DNA from 2 places in the Ensifer sp. Root423 genome. Region 2 is predicted to be linked to the other one. Evidence: riboswitches for the same ligand, from Rfam matches in the RefSeq annotation. Region 2 holds a riboswitch; the other holds the start of a gene.
The links. Region 2 has a riboswitch for cobalamin ahead of ASD01_RS31070 (aromatic ring-hydroxylating oxygenase subunit alpha). Riboswitches for the same ligand answer to the same signal wherever they lie in the genome.
Positions count from the first base shown of each region.

Region 1: it holds a riboswitch for cobalamin, as region 2 does, so the genes downstream of both, nrdH (glutaredoxin-like protein NrdH) here and ASD01_RS31070 (aromatic ring-hydroxylating oxygenase subunit alpha) in region 2, are expected to answer to the same signal.

Region 1 covers NZ_LMEG01000043.1:127,473-131,425, reverse strand. The annotation lists gene ASD01_RS25960 (aspartate/glutamate racemase family protein) at 1-385, shown strand, start outside; gene ASD01_RS25955 (LysR substrate-binding domain-containing protein) at 343-1,281, opposite strand; gene ASD01_RS25950 (hypothetical protein) at 1,426-1,725, shown strand; cobalamin riboswitch at 1,980-2,205, shown strand; gene nrdH (glutaredoxin-like protein NrdH) at 2,593-2,814, shown strand; gene nrdI (class Ib ribonucleoside-diphosphate reductase assembly flavoprotein NrdI) at 2,827-3,243, shown strand; gene nrdE (class 1b ribonucleoside-diphosphate reductase subunit alpha) at 3,213-3,953, shown strand, end outside.
Region 2 covers NZ_LMEG01000045.1:498,476-502,428, reverse strand. The annotation lists gene ASD01_RS31080 (L-threonylcarbamoyladenylate synthase) at 1-876, opposite strand, end outside; gene ASD01_RS31075 (DUF6656 family protein) at 954-1,553, opposite strand; cobalamin riboswitch at 1,871-2,071, shown strand; gene ASD01_RS31070 (aromatic ring-hydroxylating oxygenase subunit alpha) at 2,176-3,420, shown strand; gene ASD01_RS31065 (FAD-binding oxidoreductase) at 3,422-3,953, shown strand, end outside.

The sequences.
Region 1 (3,953 bases), on a different contig from region 2:
ACGTTCGCGGGTGCTGATCGAAAACCTGACCCGGCACTACGGCATGGCGGGCCGGGCGAAGGTGCGCGCCGCCGATATTCCCGTGCTTGAACTGGAGGACAAGTCCTCGAACGCCCTTGCCAAGCTGCGGAGCGAGATCGAACTGGCGCTTCATCAGGACGGCGCCGAGGCAATCGTGCTCGGTTGCGCCGGCATGGCGGATCTCGCCCGCATGCTCCAGGCCGACTACGGCGTGCCGGTCATCGACGGCGTGTCGGCCGCGGTCAAGCAGGCGGAAGCACTGGTGTCGCAGGGGCTTTCGACGAGCAAGCGCGGCTCCTACGCAGCCCCGCTCAGCAAATCCTATTCCGGCTTGGTGAGCGCGCTTGCGCTGCCCCCTGGATGAAGCGACCTGGACACCTCCATCACGGTGGCAAGCATCGCATTCGACGCATCGGCTTCGGCAACGACCCAGTCGCGAAAAGCCTGGATCTTCTTCTGCCGCCTGGTGCTTTGCGGATAGACGAGCCAGTAGGCGCGGCCGTCGCGCACCACGTGCTCGAACGGCCGGATGAGCCTGCCGCTCTTCAGTTCATCCATCAGGAAGGTTGAGACGGCAATCGCAATGCCGTGATCCGCCAGGATTGTGGCGACATCCATCGCCTGGACGTCGAAGATCAATTCGGTGCCGTTGCTTGCCGGCGGTTCGACGCCGGTTTCGATCATCCATCGCCGCCACCAGCTGGCGTTGCCGAAACGCCGGACCCTCAGAACGTCGGCGGGCTCCTTGAGCTGGTGCTTCTCCAGGAAGGAGGGCGTGCAGACAGGCACGTAATCGAGCGGAAACAAAGGAAAGACATCGTTGCCCGGCCAGTCGCCGGCGCCGCTGCGCACCGCGAGATCGACGGCGTCGCGCTTGAAGTCGACCAGCTCGGTCGACATGTGCACCCTGATGCTGATATTGGGATGCGCGGTCTGAAACGAGGCGAGGCGCTGGCCGAGCCAGCTCGAAACGACGGTCGGGAGCACGGAGATGTGCAGGTGATGCTCGGTCTTGTCGGCGATCTCCGAGAAGGCTGCCCCTAAGAGATCGATCGCTTCGGTCACCTTCGGCGCCAACTGCCGCCCGGCGCCAGTCAATCGCATCTCGCGCGGAAGCCGGACGAACAGCGGCGCGCCGATGCGATCTTCCAACAGCCGGATCTGATAGCTGACGGCCGCCTGCGTCATGCTGAGCTCTTCGGCGGCGCGGGTGAAACTCAGGTGCCTGGCGGCGGCCTCAAAAGCGCGCACCGCACTCATGGGAGGAATCTTGCTCATGGAACTGAGATAAGCATTCTTTATGCCAGCATGCGAGAAATCGCTTTGCGCGAAACGGCAAAAACCCTCACTTTTTTCGCGAACACACGACCTCTTAGAGAAGTGAGGATAGCAATGCTTAGCGCAATGCGATCAACGATTTACTATGTTCTGAACTGGGCCGATAAGACCCTCAGCCCCTCCGTTGCCATCGATACCTTCAACGAGTTCCAGCTCCGGGATATCGGCTTGACGCGGGACCAGGAGCACATTCGCCCGCGCATCGGCGATACAGCCGATCCGTGGCACTGGCCCGAGGAAGAGGCCTCATCCGTGCCGCAAACCTCGGCAGGCTGCAAGGGCGCGAGCAAGCCACGGGCCATGGCGGTCTCGCCGCGTGCGCAACCCGGCGAAAACAAGGACGTCAGCATCCTGCTTTGCGATTGAGCGAGTGCCGAGACGCGACGGGCCTGGATCGCCTAGTGCAGCATCCGGCCCGCGTGATGGCTCCATCGAAATTTCTCCCCAAAACCCTGCGAGCGCTGCGGCGCTTGTTGCCGTTTCGGCGGCGAGACGAAGCCCCCGACGGAGAGCCGTTTCAAAGCGCCGTTTACTCTCCGTTATCCACACTGCAAAAGAAAAGACCCTCCGCACGGGCCGTCCGGCACCTCACACCTATTGACGTAGATTTGCGATGAACTACTATATCTAGTGTTCGAGGTTCTTCCGATTCGCAAGGATTGGGAGCTAAGACGGGAATACGGTGCGCCGGCGGGTTTCCGCTGAGGCTATGCCGTAGCTGCCCCCGCAACTGTAGACGGCGAGCGACTGTCCGGATTTGGACCACTGAGGCATGAGGCCTCGGGAAGGTCGGGATGGCAGCTTTGACCCGTAAGCCAGGAGACCTGCCTCGATCACCAAACGTCCACGGGCGGGGTGTCCGGAGGGGTTGAGTGCGTGGCAGGATGAGCCTGCCCGATCATCTCGACGTCTCCCCGGCAGCCCGTCGAAAGCTTCGGGGTGAAGTCATGCCAGTTTCTTCCAGTTCAGATCCACCTTCTGCGGACGGGTGCGCGTTGTTGCGCGCCTGATTGAAAGGCCGCGCCTTGAAAACCCGCATCCGCGGAATTCCTGAGCGCCCGACCAAAACGAGCCGGCCCGGTTGCGTAACCGACCTTGGGCCAGCTTGACGACGTCAACTCCGGTCGAGTCGACCGGGGAGCGATGTTTCGTGTCCAATCGCCAACACCACGGTTCGCGTTCGCGCGATCCGACGACTTTTTGCGCCCATTTGCCAGACCCTACGAGGAACCCATGTCGATCACCGTCTACAGCAAACCAGCCTGCGTCCAATGCACCGCCACAACCCGTGCGCTCGACCGCCAAGGCATCGATTATCGCATCGTCGATATCTCCGAGGATTCCGATGCATTCGCGCTGGTGCAGGGTCTTGGCTATCGGCAGGTCCCGGTCGTCGTCGCCGGCGAGCGGCATTGGGCGGGTTTCCGCCCGGACATGATCAGCGCGCTTTCCTGAAGGACGCGGGCGATGGGCCTGATCGTCTATTTTTCCAGTCGCTCGGAAAACACCCATCGCTTCGTCGAAAAGCTCGGCCTTCGCGCCGCCCGCATACCGCTCAGGGAAAGTATGGACGCACTTACGGTCGCAGAGCCCTATGTGCTGATCGTGCCGACCTATTGCGGCGACGATGGCCGCGGGGCGGTGCCGAAGCAGGTCATCCGCTTCTTGAACGACGCGGGCAACCGCTCTCACATCCGCGGCGTGATCGCAGCGGGCAACAGCAATTTCGGCGCGACCTACGGGATCGCCGGCGACGTGATTTCGGCCAAGTGCCGGGTACCCTATCTCTACCGGTTCGAGCTGCTCGGGACCGACGAGGACGTCGCCAATGTCAAAAACGGGATGGAACGATTTTGGACGTCACGACACTCGAACGCCCCTTGAAGGCGACGGAAGCAGCGCTCGACTATCATGCGCTGAACGCAATGCTGAACCTCTATGACGAAGAGGGACGGATCCAGCTCGACAAGGACCGGCAGGCGGCGAAACAGTACTTCCTCCAGGACGTCAACCAGAACACGGTGTTCTTCCATAACCTCCGGGAAAAACTCGATTATCTGGTGACCGAGGGCTATTACGAGCAGGAAGTGCTGGACCAGTATTCCTTCAACTTCGTGCGCGATCTCTACGATCATGCCTATTCAAAGAAGTTCCGCTTTCCGACCTTCCTCGGGGCGTTCAAATACTACACGTCCTATACGCTGAAGACCTTCGACGGAAAGCGCTACCTGGAACGCTACGAAGACCGTGTCTGCATGGTGGCGATGGCCTTGGCGCGCGGCAACGAGGGGCTTGCCCGCGATCTCGTCGACGAGATCATCTCCGGCCGCTTCCAGCCGGCAACGCCGACTTTCCTCAACGCCGGCAAGAAGAGCCGCGGCGAGCTCGTCTCCTGCTTTCTGCTCCGGATCGAGGACAACATGGAGAGTATCGGCCGCGCCATCAATTCGGCGCTGCAGCTTTCCAAGCGCGGTGGCGGCGTGGCGCTGTCGCTCACCAACATCCGCGAGATGGGCGCGCCGATCAAGCAGATCGAGAACCAGTCATCCGGCGTCATCCCGGTCATGAAGCTGCTCGAAGACAGTTTCTCTTAC
Region 2 (3,953 bases):
GGCATCCGCCCGCTTCATATAGTCGAAGAGATTGGCGGCGGCTTCGCGCAGATTGCCAGTCGGGCTGAGATCGAGAACGACGGCCGCCTGCTCTTCGCCGGCGATCCGATTGCCGCCGAAACGGATCAAGGCTTCGCCGGCATGCACCTCGGCGGCATCGAGCCGGACGGCAGCGCCGGGCGCGTAGTGCGAGGCGAGCATGCCCGGCGCCTCGATCGTCGCTCCCGCCGTCTCCGGCCGGGTCACCGGACGACCAAGCAGGCGTTCGATCTCGGCGGCATCGAGGCCACCCGGCCGAAGCAACCGGATCTCGTCGCCGTCGACCTTGATGATCGTCGACTCAAGGCCGATTTGGGCCTGGCCGGCGTCGAGGATCAACTTCAGTTTGTCGCCGAGATCGGCTTCCACATGGACCGCACTGGTCGGGCTGATTTTGCCCGACGTATTGGCACTGGGCGCGGCCAGTGGTCGCCCGAAGTGAGCGATTACCCGGCGCGAGAAACCGTCGGGCATGCGGATGCCGAGCGTGTCGAGGCCGGCGGACGCCAGCGCATGAACCGTGCTGTCGGCGCGCTGCCGAAGGATCAGCGTCAGCGGGCCGGGCCAGAAGGCTTCGGCCAGCTGCCTCGAAATCGGATCGAAATGCACATGGGCTTCGGCCATCGCCATGTCGGAAACATGCGAGATCAGCGGATTGAAGCGCGGGCGCCCCTTCATCTCGTAGATGCGACTGATCGCATCGGGATTGGTAGCGTCGGCGGCAAGGCCGTAGACGGTCTCGGTCGGAATGGCGACCGGCTCGCCTTCGCCAAGAACGGCGCAGGCGCGCGCGATCGCGCGGTCCGGTTCTCTATCCGTGTCGATGATCTCAGCCATGCCGTTTCCTTTCCGACGCTTCCTTAACGGACGCACCGGAAAAACAGAACGATTTTCTTTGAAGGAACCGGTTCGGCTCAGAGGCTGCGAATGATGCGACGCAACGCGTCATCCTTGGCGCCAAGCATCAGTACGTTTTTCAGCGCGACCTTGGGATCATCCGTGCGAAACAGCAGCCCGTTGTCACGAAAGTTGCGGTTGATGACCATTTGCCCGGCTTGGGCGCCCGGTTCGATGGCGACGGCGAAGTACATGCGTGAATAGCCGGGCTGGATACTCTCGAAAAAATGCGTCTCGTCGCCCAGGTTGCAGAAGAAGTTGGCGAAGTAGAAGGACCAGGTGATGTCCTTGGAGGGAGTAACCGGCGTACGCGCCGCCGTCACGTGACAGTAGCCGAGATGCGGCCGGCCGACGAGCGTGCGGTGGAAGATCATCTTCGGGAACTGGATCGAGTTGTGGAACCCGTTGATCCGCTTATGGGTCGTGTCGCCGGCGGTGCTGAGCTTCTTGCCCGTCCTGTCTGCGACTTCCTCATAGCTCAAATACCGGCGTTCGCTCGGCAACCATTGCCTGCGGTTGATCCGGCCCGTACGCAGGAATTCGGTATGAACCGCCACCTTCGGCGGGATTGTCGGCAGCTTCTCGGCTGTCGCGTCGTAGTATCTCAACTTTGCCATGATCGTCAGCGCGCCATCTGCCTGCCTGCAGGACCTCTCTCGTCCGCCGGCTAGGCTAGCGGCTCATGGTTAATGAATGATTTCGTCCTGGCTGCATCATTAGCGTTCTCTATCTGACGCGATGTCGCAAACGGGCGAAGCCCTCCCGCATCTGCGCCGACCGCGCCGCAAAAGTCGGCAATTGCCCAAGATGTGATCTATCTATATGTTTGCAATGTAAAAATTCTAAGACGGTGGCCTTTTGTGGCGGTTTTTTCCGTGTCGTCATTCTGGAATTGGATGTCGCTATCGGGCAGCTGCCAAGGTGACTTCCGCGATTACATATCCTTACTCAAGGTGCCGTCTTCGAAGGGAAGATGGAGAATTGGGAAGCCGGTCAAATCCCGGCGCTGCCCCCGCAACGGTGGTGGAGCGAAAGCCTCGGCAAAGGCCACTGGACGGTTCGTCCGGGAAGGCGCCGGGCAGGTCCGAAAGGACGGCTCCTGAGCCCGGAAACCAGCCTTGACGGACATAACCGTAACGGGTTGCGGCGGGCAGCCGGATCGGAGCCTCAAACGCATGGGCGTGCGCCCGTGCGGGTTCCTGTCCTGCCTCTCCGAAACATGGCGCATGAGGACAGGACATGGACACCAGAAACGATATGCTTCGAAAGCTGAAGGGCAGGCAGGACGGCTACAGCCTCGACCGGGCCTTTTACATCGATCCCGACTACTACAGGCAGGATCTGGAAAACATCTGGTACAAGGATTGGCTGTTTATCGGCCATGACTGCGAGATCCCGCGGGCCGGCAATTACTTCACCGTCCAGGTCGGCGACTACCCCGTTGTCATCACCCGCGACCGCCAGGGCGCCATCCGGGCTCTGCACAATTCCTGCCGCCACCGCGGCTCGCGCGTCTGCACGCAGGCGAAAGGCTCGTCGGCAAAGCTTGTCTGTCCCTATCACCAGTGGACCTACGAACTCGACGGCTCGCTGCTCTTTGCCCGGCAGATGGGAGAGGATTTCGACAAGGCCGCCCACAGTCTGAAGCCGATCCATTGCGAAACGGTCGGCGGCTACATCTTCATCAACCTGTCGGAAAAGCCGATGGATTTCACGGCGTTCCGCGACATGGCCTTGCCGTATCTCGCGCCGCATCGGCTCGGCGAAACCAAGGTCGCGTTCGAAAGCACCATCATCGAGAAGGGCAACTGGAAGCTCGTCTGGGAAAACAACCGCGAATGCTACCATTGCGCCGCCAATCATCCGGAACTCTGCCGCACCTATCCTGAGGCGCCGACGGCGACCGGGGTGCAGGGCGCCAAGGATGATCCTGTGATCGCCGAACATTGGGCGAAGTGCGAGGCCGAGGGCCTGCCGAGCGAATTTAAGATGTCGCCGACCGGTCAGTTCCGCGCCGCCCGCATGCCGCTTGTCGACAATGCCGAAAGCTACACCATGTCGGGCGCCCGCGCCGTCAGGCGGGCCCTGTCCGCCGACGTCTCCCAGAGCCAGATCGGCACGCTCTTGATGTTCCACTATCCCACCACCTGGAACCATGTGCTCGCCGACCACGCCATCACCTTCCGGGTGCTGCCGCTCGGGCCCGAACTGACGCAGGTGACGACGAAGTGGCTCGTCAACAAGGATGCGGTCGAAGGCGTCGACTACAATCTAGATGAACTGACGCATGTCTGGACCGAGACCAACGACCAGGACCGTCAGATCGTCGAGGAAAATGCCTTCGGCATCCGCTCACCGGCCTATGAGCCCGGTCCCTATTCGCCCGAGCACGAGGGTGGCGTGATGCAGTTCGTCGAGTGGTACTGCAAGTTCATGGAGCAGCGCCTTGCCGGCGACGCGGCTCCGCTTTCAAGGGTCGCCTGACATGCAGATGGCCTCTTCGTTTCACCATTTCGACGCGCTCCACGTCTGGATCGACCGGCAGCAGATGCTCGAATGCACATCGGCGGTTGTCGAGACCGCCGATGTCATGACCTTCACCTTCCGGGCCGAAAAGCCCGCCTGGTTTCGCTATCTGCCCGGGCAATTCGTGACCCTCGAACTGCCCGTCGCCGACGAGCCAGTGATGCGCACCTACACCCTGTCGTCGACGCCCTCGCGGCCGCTGTCGATCGCCGTGACCGTCAAGGCGCAGTCAGACAGCATCGGCACCCGCTGGATGTTCGAGCACCTGAAGCCCGGAATGAAACTCCGCGCCTTTGGCCCGCTCGGCGATTTCAGCTTCGTCCGCCATCCCGGCGACAAGTACCTGTTTATCTCGGCCGGCTCCGGCATCACGCCGATGATGTCGATGACGCGCTGGATGGCGGACTGCGTGCCGGAGACGGATGTGACCTTCATCTCCTGCGCGCGTCGGCCGGAGGACCTGCTGTTCCGTTCGGAGCTGGAGGTTCTGG